3 regions of the Pseudarthrobacter sp. CC4 genome follow, and region 1 is predicted to be linked to each of the others. Evidence: riboswitches for the same ligand, from Rfam matches in the RefSeq annotation. Region 1 holds a riboswitch; each other region holds the start of a gene.
What was found. Region 1 has a riboswitch for thiamine pyrophosphate ahead of thiO (glycine oxidase ThiO). Riboswitches for the same ligand answer to the same signal wherever they lie in the genome.
Positions count from the first base shown of each region.

Region 2: another riboswitch for thiamine pyrophosphate. It lies ahead of thiD (bifunctional hydroxymethylpyrimidine kinase/phosphomethylpyrimidine kinase); the one in region 1 lies ahead of thiO (glycine oxidase ThiO).
Region 3: another riboswitch for thiamine pyrophosphate. It lies ahead of thiC (phosphomethylpyrimidine synthase ThiC); the one in region 1 lies ahead of thiO (glycine oxidase ThiO).

Region 1 covers NZ_JARCCZ010000003.1:3,696-6,964, forward strand. Annotated here, with positions in the region: gene PV768_RS02835 (RNB domain-containing ribonuclease) at 1-818, opposite strand, end outside; gene thiE (thiamine phosphate synthase) at 895-1,650, opposite strand; TPP riboswitch at 1,679-1,796, shown strand; gene thiO (glycine oxidase ThiO) at 1,791-3,110, shown strand; gene thiS (sulfur carrier protein ThiS) at 3,107-3,269, shown strand, end outside.
Region 2 covers NZ_JARCCZ010000020.1:64,058-67,326, reverse strand. Annotated here, with positions in the region: gene thiD (bifunctional hydroxymethylpyrimidine kinase/phosphomethylpyrimidine kinase) at 1-1,073, opposite strand, end outside; TPP riboswitch at 1,063-1,160, opposite strand; gene PV768_RS14690 (Rne/Rng family ribonuclease) at 1,290-3,269, opposite strand, start outside.
Region 3 covers NZ_JARCCZ010000003.1:323,651-326,919, forward strand. Annotated here, with positions in the region: gene thiC (phosphomethylpyrimidine synthase ThiC) at 1-1,562, opposite strand, end outside; TPP riboswitch at 1,557-1,664, opposite strand; gene PV768_RS04260 (amidohydrolase family protein) at 1,744-2,826, shown strand; gene PV768_RS04265 (VOC family protein) at 2,926-3,269, shown strand, end outside.

The sequences.
Region 1 (3,269 bases):
TCGTCCGGGGCCGGCATGGTGCGCAGGATGCCCACTTTCCCGGCCAGCATGAGCTGTGCGGCTGCCATGCCGGTCATCAGCGATATCTGTGCGTTCCAGTCCTCCACGGGCAGCTGCGGGGCGGCGGCAATCCGGTAGCCGCCGTCGGGAAGCTGGACAATCTCCTGGTCCGGCATGTTCAGGCTGGCACCCTCCCGGGCGCGCTCCAGCTCCACGCGCTTGAGCCCCACCTCTTTAAGGAGGCGCAGCACAGGGGAAGGGCTGCCGGCGTCCAGTTCCGCCTGGGCGCTTTTGTAGCTGAGCTTGGTGCGGCTGCGCATCCGGGCACGCCGCACGGCCACGGCCGTGACCTCCGCGTCAACGTCAAGACGGAAGTCCCACACGAACGCGGAACAGTCCTGTCCCGGCAGGAGGCTTCCCGCCCCCTCGCTGATGACTTCGGGATGCAGCGGTATGCGGCCGTCCGGCGTGTAAAAAGTCTGTCCCCGACGCCGCGTCTCAGCGTCCAGCGGGCCGCCGGGAGTAACAAACGCCGGCACGTCGGCGATGGCATAGAGAACGTGGTAGCCGTTGCCGTCCCGCTCGATGAACAGCGCCTGGTCCAGGTCGGTGGACGATGCCGGATCGATGGTAATGAATTCAACGAAAGTCAGGTCATGGGACGGCAGCTGCAATGCGGAAACCGCGGCCTCGGCGTCCTTCACGGCATCATCAGGGTAGGCGCCCGGCAGCTCAAGCTCACTCCGGAGCGCGCCCAGCGCCGCTTCGAGTGCGTTGGTGTGCTCGTGGACATTGGGGGCCAGCCGATGGTGTGACACGAAAATCAGCGTAGCCCGAATTTCGTCAATAGTGCACGGAAGCGGCCCGGAGAGGCACGGCAGTTCCGGCGCGGGATTATGGGCGGGCGGCGTCCAGGGCGCTGAGGAGCGAAGCGGCGGCCGCGGCGGGATTGTCAGCCTCGGTAATGGCCCGCACCACCACGATCCGGCGTGCGCCGGCTTCCACCACCTCTTCGACGTTGGAGTGGTCGATGCCGCCAATTGCGAACCAGGGGACACCGCCGTCGGGCGTGTCCTCCTGCCCGTCCGCCCCGGCAACAGCCGTGGCGGCGTACCTCACCAGGTCAAGCCCGACGGCGGCCCGTCCGGGCTTGGTGGGTGTTGCCCACAGCGGCCCCACGCAGAAGTAGTCCAGCGCCGAGGGGCCCGCGGCGGCAGCCAGGGCGGCGTCCACCTGCTCCGGGCTGTGGCTGGACAGGCCGATGGCCGCGTTGCCGTTCAACAGCGTCCGGGCCGCCTTGAGGGGCAGGTCCTTTTGGCCGATATGGAACACCGGGGCTCCGGACAGCACGGCGATGTCCGCCCTGTCATTCACCGCCCACAGCCGGCCGTGCCGCACCGCCGATTCCTTGAGTACGGCCAGGAGCTCCAGCTCCTCGGCGGCTTCGATGGACTTGTCCCGCAGCTGGATGATGTCCACCCCGCCCGCGAAGGCGGCATCGACGAACTGCCCGAAATCGCCCCGCTCCCGGCGCGCGTCCGTGCAGAGGTAGAGGCGTGCGGCCTGCACGCCGGAACTGCCTTCGGCGTTGAGAAAGGCGTCGGTAGCCGGGACGGGGGATGCAGCGGCAGGAGGGTGGGACACATTCATGGGTGCCAGCCTAGTTCCTCTACACTGGGCCTCGTACTGCGGGAGCCGCGGCAGCTGTCATAAAGCGCCGGGCTGAGAGGGCGTCAGAGCCGACCGCTTGACCTGATCCGGCTAATACCGGCGTAGGGAAGGAGACACTTATGCCCAATGCGCTCGACGCCCCGTACCGGCCCGCGCCCGGCTCCGCACTCAAGGCCGACGTTGCGGTCATCGGCGGGGGAGTCATCGGCCACGGCATCGCCTGGGAGGCGAGGCGGTCCGGATATTCAGCGGTGGTAATCGATGACGCCCCCGGCTCCGGTGCCAGCTGGGCCGCGGCGGGGATGCTTGCCCCGGTGAGCGAACTGCATTACCAGGAGGAGGACCTCCTGGAGCTCATGCTGGAGGCCTCCGGGCGCTGGCCGGGTTTCGCCGCTGGCCTTGCCGCGGCTGCCGGTTCGGATCCCGGGTATCTTACGACGCCGACCCTCGCCGTGGGTGCCGACGCTGCGGACCGGCAGGCGCTGCTGGACCTGCGCGAGGTGCAGCAGGCCAATGGACTGACGGTTGAGCCCCTCACCATCCGTGAAGCCCGGCGCCGGGAGCCGCTGTTGAGCCCGGCCATTGCCTCGGCGCTGAATACACCGGCGGACCACCAGGTGAACCCCAGGCTGCTGGTCGCCTGCTTCCGCCGTGCCCTGGCCCGGCACGCCGGCGGAACCGGCGGAAGCTTCGTGGCCGGAGCCGCCGAGGGCTACGCCGTGCCGGACCGGGCAGCGGGCCTGCTCTGGCGGGACGGAGCCGTCGCCGGTGTCACGCTGGAGGGCGGAGGAACGGTGGCGGCCAGGGAGACCGTAGTGGCCAACGGACTGCACGCTGCGGCCCTGACCGGGCTGCCGGAAAAGCTGCACCTGCCGTTGCGGCCGGTCCACGGTGACATCCTTCGCCTCGCCGTCCCCGCCCACCTCCAGCCGCTGCTGACCTCCACCGTCCGCGGACTGGTCCGCGGGATCCCTGTGTACATCGTCCCCCGGCAGGACGGCACCGTGGTGATCGGGGCAACGCAGCGTGAGGACGCACTGGGGAAGGACAGCGGAACCAGCGCGGGGGCAGTGTCGGCAGGGGGCGTCTACCAGTTGCTGCGCGACGCCCAGGTCCTGGTGCCTGCGGTGGCGGAACTTGAGCTGCTGGAATGCACGGCCCGGGCCCGTCCCGGCACACCTGACAACGCCCCGCTGCTCGGGCGGGTCCCCCTGGAGGACGGCCCGTCAGGGCAAAGCCGCGTGGAGGGGCTCATCATTGCCACCGGTTTCTTCCGCCACGGCGTCCTCCTCACCCCGGCAGCGGCCGCGATATGCCGGGACCTGCTCGAAGGCAGAGAGGACCCCCGCTGGGCCCCCTTCAATCCCGGCCGCTTTTCCGGCGTCGCCGTTCGGCCTGCTGCAGCGGCCACCCTACCCAACCCCAAGGAGACAGCATGAACATCACCCTGAACGGAACCGGACATACAGTCGCCGACGGCGCGTCCATCACCGCGCTCGTCACCGAGGTCACCGGCCGCGCACTGGCCGCTGACGGCCACGCAACCGACGGTCGGAAATTGGGCGTCGCCGTTGCGCGCAACGCCCAGGTGGTGCCCC
Region 2 (3,269 bases), on a different contig from region 1:
GTCCGCGCGAGCACCCGTGAATAACCGTTGAGGTAGATGGCGTCCTGGGCCAGGTAGTAGCCAAACTGTTTCTCGGCCAGGTCCCCGGAGGCCAGGTCCCGGATAAACGCCAGGGAATAGATGGCTTCCAGGTGCTCCTCCGCTTCAGCCCACAGCCGCGCCGCGAAGCTGCCTTCAGCAGGCTCCGGCTGAAGGTGGTGGAAGTGGTGGACTGGTCCGTTGCCCGTACCCACCTGCAGCGACTCCGAGGCCTCCAGCGCGCCGGACAGCCAGGGCTTGACCTCCCGGAGGGCTGCCTCCCAGTCCCCCAGCCGCACCTGGACTGTGGCCATGGCTGATGACAGTGAACAACCGGTGCCGTGGCTGTTCAGCGTTGCCACCCGCCTGCCCGGGACCACCACCACGTCCTGGCCAAGCGTGCCTGCAGTGTTGACAAGGGCGTCGGGGCATTCGTCCCCGGCCAGGTGTCCGCCCTTCACAAGCACCGTCGCCCCGGTGGCGGAAGAGAGCTCGCGGCCCTGTTCCAGGGCGCCTTCCCAGCTCTCCTGCACGTTCCCGCCCACCAGCATGGCAAGTTCAGCCAGGTTGGGCGTGATGAGGTGCGCCAGCGGCAGCAGCTCACGAAGTGCGGCTTCGGCGGATTCCTGCAGGAGCCGGTCACCGCTGGTGGCCACCATGACAGGGTCCAAAACCACGACGCCGGGACGGACTTTTTCGAGCCACGCCCGGACAGCTTCGATCACCGCGACATCACCCAGCATCCCGATTTTCACGGCGTCGATGCTGATGTCCTCACTGAGCGCGTCAAGTTGCCGGGTGAGGAAGGCAGCAGGGGGTACGTGGACGCCGCGTACGCCGCGGGTGTTCTGTGCGGTGAGGGCAGTGATGGCGGCCATTCCGTAGCCGCCGTGGGCCGCGATGCTTTTCAGGTCCGCCTGGACGCCGGCTCCGCCGGACGGATCCGAGCCCGCGATCGAGAGGACCCGGGGCACGTGCCGCCGCTGGCCGGACTGTGCTGCAGGGGCAGGGGCGCCCTGAGGGGTGGCAGCGGGCAATTCGAGAGTTGAAGACAAGAGACATCCCTTCGCCGGTGCTAGCCGGACAGGTTCAACGGGTGTGGATCTCAGCCGGCTCTGTGCGCGGCACCCCGTGTCGGTTCACCAGCCTAGCTTTTTTGCGGTACGCAGGGCGAAGGTGACGCAGTGCGACTGGTGCGGCCTTAAATGCCGGATGCCCGGCCGTCCACACGTGGTGGGCGGCCGGGCATCCAGCGTGTCGCGTGCGGTGGCCTAGAGTTCCGAAGCGGGAACCCCGACACCCAGGATGATGGGCTCCGCGGCAGGCTTGGCGTTGCCTGGCGCAGGGGCACCTGCCTGGTCAGCTTCCGGCGCCTTTGCAGAGTGTGAATGCCCTGCCGCCGCGGCGGGGACATTCTCGTGCTGCTCGACGGAGGTCTCGTTGGCCGCACCCTGGGCGCGGCTGGCGCTGCGGTTGCGGCGCGCCCGGCGCGGGCGGGACTGTTCCAGGGTGTGGTCGGAATAGTCCTTTTCGCGCAGCGCATGGGCAGCCTGCAGCGGCTCAGGCCGGACCTGCGGCGACTCCGCCTGCGGTGCCTGGACGTGCTGCGGTGCTCGGACCTGCTCCGGTTCCCGCTGCTCCTTTACCGGCGCCCGCCGTTCGGGCTGACCGGCTGCGGCTTCCGCGGCAGGGGCAGGCTCACCGAGGTGGGCGAAGGCTTCGGCGAGCCGGTCCAGCGTCAGGGCCGGCTTCGGCTGCTGCTCCTCCGCGTGCTCCACGAACGGCAGGGCAACCTTCTCCCCGCCAAAGGTGAGGACGGCGGCAGGCCGGGAGGCGTCGCCGTCGTGCTTCTCAGGTTCCGCCGGCTGGACCTGCGGAGCCTGCCGGGCCGCGGCTACCTCATCGTCGTGCAGGTGGGCGGCGTGTGCTGCCGCAGCAATATTGGCAAGGGCAAGCCTGGTGGCTTCGGCCTTCGCGTGCCGCTCGGCGTCCGTGGGGTCGGGGTGGACCGTGTGCACGTGGAGGGCGGCTGCAGGAGCAGCGTCCACCTGCTGGCCGCCGCGGCCACGGCGGCGCTTCCGGTCAGGACGGACGCCGGGCTGGCTGCTGTCCCCGCGCTGGGCCTCAGCGCGGTGGCTTTCATTCCGGACGTCCGGGCGGGCGTCCGAGCGCTGAACGTGGTGTTCGGCCGCCACGATATTGGCCCGGCGGTGCTCCACGGGGTCATCGTGGGTCACCACACCGCGGCCGGCGCAGGCCTCGCACTGCTCGCCAAACACTTCAAGCAGCCCGGTGCCCATCCGCTTGCGGGTCATCTGCACCAGGCCAAGGGACGTGACTTCGGCAACCTGGTGCTTGGTGCGGTCGCGTCCCAGGCACTCCACCATCCGACGGAGGACGAGGTCGCGGTTCGATTCCAGGACCATGTCGATGAAGTCGATGACGATAATGCCGCCGATATCGCGCAGGCGGAGCTGGCGTACCACTTCCTCCGCAGCTTCCAGGTTGTTCTTGGTGACCGTCTCTTCAAGGTTGCCGCCGCTGCCGGTGAATTTGCCGGTGTTGACATCCACAACAGTCATGGCCTCGGTGCGGTCGATCACCAGCGAGCCGCCGGAGGGCAGGAAGACCTTCCGCTCCAGTGCCTTGTGGATCTGTTCGTCGATCCGCCATGCGCTGAAGATGTCCTGGTCCTTGGTCCACTTCTCGAGGCGCCCCACCAGATCGGGAGCAACGTAGGTGACGTAGGCCTCAATGGTGTCCCAGGCTTCCTCGCCGGAGACGATCAGCTTGGAGAAGTCCTCGTTGAAGACGTCGCGGACCACCTTGATGGTCAGGTCCGGTTCGCCGTACAGCAGTTCCGGAGCAAGGATCTTGGTGGAATTCGACTGGCTTTCGATGCCTTCCCACTGGGCCCGCAGCCGGTTGATGTCGTGGGTCAGCTCTTCCTCGGAGGCGCCTTCCGCAGCGGTCCGGACAATAACGCCGGCCTGCTCGGGGAGGCGGTCCTTGAGGATCCGCTTGAGGCGGTTGCGTTCGACGTCGGGCAGCTTGCGGGAGATGCCGGTCATGGAACCGCCGGGAACGAAGACCAGGTAGCGGCCCGGCAGTGAGATCTGGCTGGTCAGGCGCGCGCCCTTATGGCCCACGGGGTCCTTGGTGACCTGCACCAGGACGGTGTCGCCGGACTTGAGCGCGTTTTCAATGCGGCGCTGCTTGCCCTCGAGGTTCACGGCCTCCCAGTTGACTTC
Region 3 (3,269 bases), 320 kb from region 1:
GACAGCGCGAACTGGTCGCGCCAGCGGAATTCGAAGCGTGCCTTGGACAGCGCATCATCGCGCTCGTGCGCCCCCGGGTGGCCCTTGGCAAGGTCTGCCGCGTGTGCGGCGATCTTGTAGGTGATCACCCCGGTCTTGACGTCGTCCTTGTTGGGCAGCCCCAGGTGTTCCTTCGGGGTGACATAGCAGAGCATGGCAGTGCCGTAGCGTGCGATCTCCGTGGCACCGATGGCCGAGGTGATGTGGTCGTAGCCCGGTGCAACGTCGGTAACCAGGGGCCCGAGTGTGTAGAACGGCGCACCCTTGCACAGCTCCTGCTGGCGCTCTACGTTCTCGCGGACCAGGTGGAACGGGATGTGCCCCGGACCTTCCACCATCACCTGCACGTCGAATTCCCAGGCGCGCGCCGTCAGCTCAGCCAGTGTGTCCAGTTCGGCGAACTGGGCAGCGTCGTTGGCATCCGCCGTCGCCCCTGGCCGCAGCCCGTCACCCAGGGAGAAGGCGACGTCGTACTTCGCGAAGATTTCGCACAGCTCATCGAAGTGCGTGTAGAGGAAGTTCTCCTGGTGGTGGGCCAGGCACCAGCCTGCCATGATCGAACCGCCGCGGGACACGATGCCTGTCACCCGGTTGGCTGTCAGGGGCACGTAACGCAGCAGGACGCCGGCGTGGATGGTCATGTAGTCCACACCCTGCTCGCACTGTTCAATGACGGTGTCGCGGAAGATCTCCCAGGTAAGGGCATTGGCTTCCCCGTTGACCTTCTCGAGGGCCTGGTAGATGGGGACGGTGCCGATGGGGACGGGGGAGTTGCGGAGGATCCATTCGCGGGTGGTGTGGATGTCATCGCCGGTGGAAAGGTCCATGACGGTGTCGGCGCCCCACTGCGTTGCCCACTGCAGTTTGTCCACCTCCTCCGCGATGGAACTGGTAACGGCCGAGTTGCCGATGTTGGCGTTGATTTTCACCAGGAAGGCCTTGCCGATAATCATCGGCTCGGACTCGGGGTGGTTGATGTTGCTGGGGATGATGGCGCGGCCCGCGGCCAGCTCGCTGCGGACCAGTTCAACATCGCAGTTCTCGCGCAGCGCCACAAAGCGCATCTCCGGGGTGATCACGCCCTGCCGCGCATAGTGCATCTGCGTCACGGTCCTGCCGTCGACGGCGCGGCGGGGCACGGGGCGCGCTCCCTTCCACTCGGCGCTGGCGGCGCCGCGGCGGACAGCCGAGCGGCCGTCGTCGAGCAGGTTCCGTTCCCTGCCGCTGTACGCCTCGGTGTCTCCGCGTGCTTCGATCCAGTCCGTCCGGAAGGCTGGGAGGCCGACGACGGGGTCGCTGCCAGGTCCTGCCGTCCGGTAGGTCCGGAACGGCCTGTTCGGCGTCCCGTTCGGGGAAGGTTCCAGCGCAATCTCCGTCACCGGGACCCTGATCCCCGTGCCGGCATCCTCAAGGTAGGCCAGTGAATGGGATTTCAGGGACTGGGTCACCGTTGGCTGGTTGCCGGCTGCTCCCATCGCCGGACGGTCTTGGGCAGGGTTCAGCTGTGCATTTTGTGTACTCAAGGAATACTCACTTCCTTCGCCGGCATTACCCGGACAGGTTCAACGGTCGCAGGCTGCGTCAGCCCGATCTCAGCCCCTGCAGGGGCACCCGTGTGGTCAAGATGTAAGCTACCACACGCCCCCGGAAGGGCGGCGTCACATTTGCGGGTGCTAGCCTGACCGGGCATCGAAAGGAAGCCCGATGGCAGACATCATTCACTTTCGCGGACCCGTCCTGACCGCCCCGGACCGGGTACGCCATGGACTCTGGTCGGTGGACGGCAAGCTCACGTTCAGCCGGCCAACTGCCCCTCCGGCGCGGGAGCTCGACGGCTGGGTGCTGCCGGGATTCGCTGACGCCCACTGCCACATCGGACTGGGCCCCGCCGGCCCGGTCGAACCCGCCCTTGCACGGGAACAGGCGCTGGCTGACCTCAACGCCGGAACCCTGCTGGTCCGCGACGCCGGCTCACCTGCCGATACCCGCTGGATGCAGGGCGGCCGGGACTTTCCGGTGCTGATCCGGGCAGGACGGCATGTGGCCCGCACGCGCCGCTACCTGCGCGGCTTTGCGGCGGAGGTCGAACCCGACGGGCTCGTGGAGGCCGTGCGGAAGCAAGCACGCGACGGCGACGGCTGGGTCAAACTGGTGGGCGACTGGATCGACCGGAGCGCCGGCGACCTCGCGCCCTCCTTTCCTGCCGCCGTCGTCCGTGACGCTGTCCAGGCTGCCCATGATGAAGGTGCCCGGGTCACGGCGCATTGCTTCGCCGAGGACACCCTGGACCAGATGCTGGACGCCGGCATTGACTGCATTGAGCACGCCACGGGGCTGCTGCCCCGCCACCTGCCCCGGTTCGTGGAGCAGGGCGTGCCGATCGTGCCCACCCTCATCAACATCGCTACCTTTCCTGACATAGCGGAGCAGGCAGACGCCAAGTTTCCGCGCTACGCCGCCCACATGCGCGCCCTGTGGGAACGCAGGCTGGAACGGGTGGCGGAGGCCCATTCCGCCGGCGTACGCATCTTTGCCGGGACGGACGCAGGCAGCGTGGTCCGCCACGGGAGGATCGCAGATGAGATCCTCGCCCTGCACGGGGCCGGCCTGCCCATGCCTGCGGCCCTGGATGCCGCCTGCTGGGCAGCCCGCACGTGGCTGGGAGCGGACAACCTGGAGGAAGGCGCGCGGGCCGACGTCGTGGTGTGCCGCGAAGACCCGCGGACCACCCCGGAAACGATCAGGGCGCTGGAACACGTGGTGCTGGGCGGCCGCATCATCCGCTGAGTTATTTGAGGCCGCCACTTGGAATAAATTGAAGCTTCAAGTAATTTTAATATGTGACAGGCCGCCGACGGGACGGCCTCCAATACAAGGAGCCTTCAAATGACCGACGCAGCCGCCCGCCAGGACCTCCTTCCTGCCGACCTCGCCATGGGCACCGTGATGCTCAAGGTGGGCGACATGAAGGTCATGACCGATTACTACCAGCGGGCCCTCGGCCTGGAGGTCGTCGCGGAGCAGGACGGCGGGCTCTACCTCGGCCGGCTGCAGAAACCGCTGGTGCACCTGGCTCCCGCTCCGGGCCTGACGCTTCCGGGCCGGGGAGAGGCCGGCCTCTTCCACACCGCGCTGCTGTTCGAGAACCAGGCAGACCTGGCCGCGACCATCGCCACGGCCGCGCAGTTTGAACCCCGTTCCTTCACCGGCAGCGCAGACCACCTTGTCAG